Regions from separate parts of the Azospirillum fermentarium genome, predicted to be linked through region 2. Evidence: riboswitches for the same ligand, from Rfam matches in the RefSeq annotation. Region 2 holds a riboswitch; the other holds the start of a gene.

Region 1 (3,400 bases), on a different contig from region 2:
GCGGCGCCGGAGCCGACCTGCTGGTCACCGCCGGCGGGGCGGCCCAGGGCGACCACGACCACGTGCGCGCCGTGCTGGGCCGGGATCTGACGGTGGATAGTGTCGCCATGCGCCCCGGCAAGGGCGTGCTGTTCGGCGCCGGCGGGGGGCAGCGGTTTCTGGGCCTGCCCGGCAACCCGGTGTCGGCGGCGGTGGCGGCGGTGGTGTTCCTGCGGCCCATCCTGCGGGCGTTGCAGGGCATGGCGCCGGGGGATGACGGCACGGTGCCGGCCACGCTGGGGGCTTCCCTGCCGCCGTGCGGCGAGCGGGCGGATTTCGTGCGCGCCACCCTGACGCGCGGCGATGACGCGGGGTGGGTGGCGACGCCCTTTTCCCGGCAGGACAGCGCCATGATGTCCCGGCTGGCCCGCGCCGACGGGCTGATTGTGCGGGAGCCCTTTGTCCCCGCCGCTGCGGCGGGGGAACGGGTGGCGGTGCTGCCCCTGACGGGTGGGGCCGTGGGACTCTGACAGCCGTAAATTTTGCGCGGGAGATACGCTTCCGGCTTGACGGGGATGCGGAACCAAACTAGAACATATGTGTGTGGTTTGTTCCAGTTTTCGGGGCCGGAGGCGACAATGCTCACGCGCAAACAGCACGAATTGCTGCTTTTCATTCATGAGCGGCTGGGCCAGGGCGGGGTGTCGCCTTCCTTCGACGAGATGAAGGACGCGCTCAATCTCAAATCCAAATCCGGCATCCATCGGCTCATCACCGGGCTTGAGGAACGTGGTTTCATCCGCCGCCTGCCCCACCGCGCCCGCGCGCTGGAGGTGCTGCGTCTGCCCGAAGGGATGGAGAACGGCGCCGCCGCCAAGGCCGGGCGCAGCCGGTTCCAGCCCAACGTCATCAAGGGCGATTTCGCCAACGCCCTGATGGGCCGCGCCACCGACGGGGCGGGGGAGGCGCTGTCTCTGCCGCTCTATGGCCGCATCGCCGCGGGCACTCCGATCGAGGCGTTGCGGGACACCAGCAATTTCATCGACGTACCCACCGCCATGCTCTCCCCCGGCGATCACTACGCGCTGGAGGTGGCCGGTGATTCCATGATCGACGCCGGCATTCTGGACGGCGATACCGTCATCATCCAGCGGTGCGATGCCGCGGAAAACGGCGTCATCGTCGTCGCCCTGGTGGATGACAACGAAGTGACGCTGAAGCGTCTGCGCCGCAAGGGCAACACCATCGCCCTGGAGCCGGCCAACACGGCCTATGAAACGCGCATCTTCGGTGCCGACCGCGTGCGGGTGCAGGGCCGGCTGGCCGGGCTGATCCGGCGGTATTGAGCGGGCAGCGGAGCTTTCCCATAAAGACGATGTGTTGTTGCGGGTGATTTCCGTTGCCGGTGCGCGAAATCACCCATGGTGCCGCCTTGGTTCGCCATGGCGAAAAGAAACGGTTTTCCTGAAGAAAAATAGGGTTTTACCCGGCGCCACTGCGGCATTTCCTGCCATTGCCAAAGTGCTGAGGCCCCGCTAAGATCCGTCCCGCATCAAGAGTTGGGCCGACGCCCAACGCCAACCTGCCGTTCCGGGCAAGGTGGCGCTTCCATTCGGGAGGATGTGGCCCAAGCCGGCAACCAAACGGACAAAGCCACACGACGTCGGACCCGCCAGAACAGGACCGACGGACCCATGCCGATCAAGATCCCCGACAATCTGCCCGCCCGCCGCACCCTGGAAGCCGAGGGCGTGATGGTCATGCGTGAAGCCGACGCCGTGCGGCAGGACATCCGCCCGCTGCGGATCGGGCTTTTGAACCTGATGCCCAACAAGATCAGCACGGAAACCCAGCTTGCCCGGCTGATCGGTGCCACGCCGCTGCAGGTGGAATTGTCGCTGGTGCGCATCACCAACCACGTGGCCCGCCACACACCCGCCGATCATATGGCGTCGTTCTACCGCCCATGGGACGACGTGCGGGCCGAACGGTTCGACGGCTTCATCATCACCGGCGCCCCGGTGGAACGGTTCCCGTTCGAATCCGTGACCTATTGGGACGAGTTGCGGCGCATCTTCGACTGGACCCAGACCCATGTGCATCACTGCTTCACCATCTGCTGGGCGGCACAGGCGGCGGTGCATCATTTCTACGGCGTGCCCAAGCATGAACTGCCGGCCAAGGCGGCGGGCATCTTCCGTCACCGCAGCCTGGTTCCGGCCTCGCCGTTCCTGCGCGGCTTCTCCGACGATTTCCCCATCCCGGTGTCCCGCTGGACCGAGGTGCGGCGGCGGGATCTCCCGTCCAACGCCGGGCTGACGGTGCTGGCCGAAAGCGACGAGACGGGGCTGTGCCTGCTCGACGATCCGGCGCACCGCATGCTGCACATGTTCAACCACCTGGAATACGACACCACCACGCTGGCCGACGAATACAACCGGGACCGGGCGGCGGGCATGGAGATGCCGGTGCCGAAACACTACTTCCCCAGCGACGAGCCCACCCACCGGCCGGTCAACAGCTGGCGCGGCCACGCGCACCTGCTGTTCGGCAACTGGATCAACCAGATGTACCAGACCACGCCGTTCAACGTGGACAGCATCGGCCTGGCCGCGTAAGCGGTCGGGGAGGAGAGGGGCGGAACCGGTTGATGGCTCAATCCGGTGTCGGTGCCGCAGGTTCCGGCCGGATGGTCGCCGTCGCCCCGGTGGAGGCGGCGATGACCGCGGCGATGGCCAGCCATTGCAGCAGGCTGAGGTTTTCCCCCAGCAGCACCAGCCCGCACAGGGCGGCGATGGCCGGTTCCGCGCTCATCAGCGTGCTGAACGTGGCCGACGGCAGGCGCGACAGGGCGGAGATCTCCAGCGTGTAGGGCAGGGCGGTGGACAGGACCGCCACCGCCAGCCCCGGCAGCAGCACCGCCGGGGACAGCAGGGCGGAACCGGCGTCGATCACCCCCACCGGCACCACCAGCACGGCGGCCAGGGCCACCCCCAGCGCGCTGCCCCGCGTGCCGAGATCGGTGCCGGCCTTTTTCCCGAACAGGATATAGACGGCCCAGAACAGGCCGGCGGTCAGGGCATAGCCCGCGCCCACCGGGTCCACCCCCGATTCGAGCCCGTCCAGCGGCAGCAGCAGCAGCAGCCCGGCCACCGCCAGCACCACCCACAGCACATCCAGCATGCGCCGCGCACCGGCCAGCGCCACCGCCAGCGGGCCGACGAATTCCAGCGCCACCGAAATGCCCAGCGGCACCGTGCGCAACGACAGATAGAAGGTGAGGTTCATCACCCCCAGCGACGCACCATAGACGGCCACCGCCCGCAAGGTGGCGCGCGGCACCCCGCCGTTGGCGAACAGCCGCCAGGGCCGCAGCACCACGCACAGGATCGTGGCGCCCAGCCCAAGCCGCAGGGCTACC
Region 2 (3,400 bases):
CGGTCGTGTCCTTGGCTGAAATCCGGTTGTCCTTCGCAAACGCAGCATGGGGCGGTTTCGTTCCGTCCCATGCCGCGCTCGAAGGACTATGACGGATAGGTTACGCCTTGGACAGGGCGCGATCCAGATCCTCGATGATGTCCTGCGGATCTTCCAGTCCGATCGACAGGCGGATCAGGCCGGGGGTGATGCCGGCACGGGCCTTGTCCTCGTCGGACAGCTTGCAGTGGGTGGTGGTGGCCGGGTGGGTGGCCAGGCACTTGGCATCGCCCAGGTTGTTGGAGATCATCACCATCCCCAGCCCGTTCAGCGTGGCGAAGGCCGCGTCCTTGCCGCCCTTGACCTCGAACGTGATCATGGTGCCGCCGGCCGTCATCTGGCGGCGGATCAGCGCGCGCTGGGGATGGCTGTCCAGACCGGGATAGTTGACGCGGGCGACCTTGGGGTGACCCTCCAGGAACCGGGCGACGGCATCGGCCCCCGCGCACATGGCGTTGACCCGCAGATCCAGCGTCTCCAGACCTTTCAGCAGGACCCAGGCGTTGAACGGGCTGATGGTCGGGCCGGTGTGGCGCAGGAACGGGTGGATCACGTCGTTGCCGAACGCCTTGTCGGACAGGATGATTCCGCCCAGGCAACGGCCCTGGCCGTCGATGTGCTTGGTGGCGGAATAGATCACCACGTCGGCGCCGAATTCGAACGGGCGCTGCAGCACGGGCGTGGCGAAGGCGTTGTCCACCACCACCTTGGCCCCGGCCTTGTGCGCCAGTTCGCACACGGCCCCCAGATCAACGATGTCCAGCGTCGGATTCGACGGGGTTTCCAGGAACACCACGGTGGTGGGCTTGGACAGCGCCTCTTCCCACTGCGTCAGGTCGGTGCCGTCCACCAGGACCGCTTCGACACCGAAACGGGTGGCGATATCGCGGATCACCACAAGACACGAAATGAACAGGTTGTAGGGGGCGACGATGCGGTCGCCGGCCTTCAACTGGCACATCAGGGCCGCGAACACCGCCGCCATGCCCGACGAGGTGGCATAGGCCCACTCCGCCCCCTCGTACGCGGCCAGCCGGTCCTCGAACATGGCGCAGGTGGGGTTGCGGAAGCGCGAATAGACGTGGCGCATCCCGTCGTTGGCGAACGCAGCCTCCGCCTCTTCCGCCGCGGCATAGACATAGCCGGAGGTCTGGAAGATGGCTTCCGACGTTTCGTCGAAGGCCGAACGGTTGGTGCCGCCATGGATCAGTTGCGAGCGGGGACGCAGGGCGGAAACATCGGGTTTGCGGTGGTCGGTCCGAGACATGGTGCCTTCCTTCGTCGGCCGGTGGGGCCACCCGGCCAAACAAAAAAGCCCCGACCGGGGAGGGTCGAGGCGCGGACGAGGCGGCTCGGACCTTTTTAGCGGATTGTTTTCCGTGGCCCGCAAGCCGGTCGCCCAAATCACCACGTGGAAGGATTTCTAGACCCCGCGGCACAGGGCCGTCAAGGGGTGGATGGGGGGGCGGATGGCTGCCATGTTGGCGCTTCCGCGGCCCCTGCCGGCGCGCAAAAAATCCACAGCGGCAGCGTGTTATTGCGCTGCCGAAACGGAGGCGCCGGGGATGATCGGGCGGGGGCGGTGGGGCCGCCCCCCGCCGGCCTCAGTCTTCCTCGTCTTCGCCGTCGGCGTCGGCTTCGATCTGGGCGGCCAGATCGCGCAGCATGTCGGCGACGTCTTCGTGGCTGGTTTCGTCCACCGCGGCATTGACCGCGGCTTCGATCATCGCCACGGCCACATAGGGGCCAAGCATCCCGCCTTCCTTGATCGCGGCTTCCAGGTGCTTTTCAGCGACCTCCAGAGCCTTGTCGAACAGGGCTTCGGCAGTCTGGGGGGTATCATTGCTCATCGGTTGATCCGATCGGTGGAAAGGTACGCTGATTCCTATAACACCGGGCGGGGGCGGTTGGCCCGCGAATTCGCATCACCCGTCTCATGCGGGCGGCCCCCTTGCCCCGCCGCGCGCAAGGCGCCAGAGTGGCCGCTTCTGCCCCAAAGGTGAAGCACGCCATGTCCGCCGTCCCCTCCGCCCCCACCGATCCCGCCCGCTACCGTTTCTGGGTGGCCGAAGAGGTCCGGTTCGCCGATCTCGACGTCCAGGGACACGTCAACAACAACGCCTTCGGCGTGTTCTTCGAGCATGGACGGGTGGAGTTCCTGCGCCATCTGGATGGATTCGGGCCGGACAAGCCGTGGCTGATCGCGCTGGCCCGCAGCGTCATCGACTACCGCGCCGAATTGCATTACCCCGCGTCCATCCGCATCGGCATGGGGGTGCTGCGGCTGGGGAACACCTCCCTGACGCTGGGCGGGGCGGTGTTCAAGGGCGATGCCTGCATCAGCACCCAGGAAGCGGTGTGCGTGCTGCTGGACGCCGGCACCCGCCGGCCCACGCCGGTCCCCGATTCCCTGCGCGCCGCCCTGTCGTCCCATTCGCTCGTCTGACGAAAGCCCCGATCCCGTGAACGCCCGCCGCCCCGTCCGCCGCCCGGCCCCGGCCCCGGCCCCCCAGACCATCGACGTCACCATCACCGCCGTGGGTGCCCGCGGCGATGGGCTGGCGCAACAGGGGGGCGTACGCCTGTACGTGCCCTTCACCATCGCCGGGGAACGGGTGAGCGTGCGCGCCGGTCTCGGCGCCGCCAAGGAGGGAAAGGGGGAGGGCGTACGGGCCGAACTCCTTGAAATTATTGAGCCTTCACCCCACCGCGTTCCCCCGCCCTGCAGCCATTTCGGTGTCTGCGGCGGGTGTACGCTCCAGCATATGGACGACGGCGCCTACGCCGATTGGAAAGTGGCGCAGGTGCGCACGGTGCTGGACCGGGTGGGGCTGGCCGGCGTGCCGCTGCACCCGCTGGCGCGGACGGCCCCCCTTGGCCGCCGCCGTGCCCGCTTCGCCGCCTTGAAACGGGGAAAGCGGGTGTGGCTGGGATTCAACGGGCGGCAGAGCCATCGGGTGGCCGATCTGGCCGAGTGTCCGGTGATTCACCCCGCCCTGCTGGGGCTGCTGGCCCCGGCGCGGGAGCTGCTGGCCGGGATCCTGCCCGACGGCGGGGCCTGCGACCTGATGGTGAGCGTGGCCGACGGCGGACTCGACCTGTTGCTGGTGGGGCCGCCGGCGCTTGACCGGCGGGCGCGGGAACGGCTGGCCGTCTTCGCCGAAGACCAGAAACTCGCCCGCGTGGCATGGCAGGCCGAAGACGGCGGAGACTCGGAGCCGGTGGCCCACCGCGGCGGCGCCACCATCCGTTTCGGTTCCGCAATCATCGAGCCGGCACCGGGCGCCTTCCAGCAGGCCAGCGATGCGGGGCAGGCGGCCCTGACCGCGGCGGTGGTGGAGGCGGTGGGGCCGGGGCCGAA

What was found. Region 2 has a riboswitch for S-adenosylmethionine ahead of metZ (O-succinylhomoserine sulfhydrylase). Riboswitches for the same ligand answer to the same signal wherever they lie in the genome.
Region 1: another riboswitch for S-adenosylmethionine. It lies ahead of M2352_RS16285 (homoserine O-succinyltransferase); the one in region 2 lies ahead of metZ (O-succinylhomoserine sulfhydrylase).

What each region holds. Positions count from the first base shown of each region.
Region 1 is NZ_JAOQNH010000002.1:291,949-295,348, forward strand. Features, by position in the region: gene M2352_RS16275 (molybdopterin molybdotransferase MoeA) at 1-509, shown strand, start outside; gene lexA (transcriptional repressor LexA) at 618-1,325, shown strand; SAM-I-IV-variant riboswitch at 1,524-1,632, shown strand; gene M2352_RS16285 (homoserine O-succinyltransferase) at 1,674-2,597, shown strand; gene M2352_RS16290 (EamA family transporter) at 2,635-3,400, opposite strand, start outside.
Region 2 is NZ_JAOQNH010000001.1:555,853-559,252, reverse strand. Features, by position in the region: gene metZ (O-succinylhomoserine sulfhydrylase) at 101-1,306, opposite strand; SAM riboswitch at 1,381-1,460, opposite strand; gene M2352_RS02690 (hypothetical protein) at 1,644-1,889, opposite strand; gene M2352_RS02685 (acyl-CoA thioesterase) at 2,051-2,485, shown strand; gene M2352_RS02680 (class I SAM-dependent RNA methyltransferase) at 2,502-3,400, shown strand, end outside.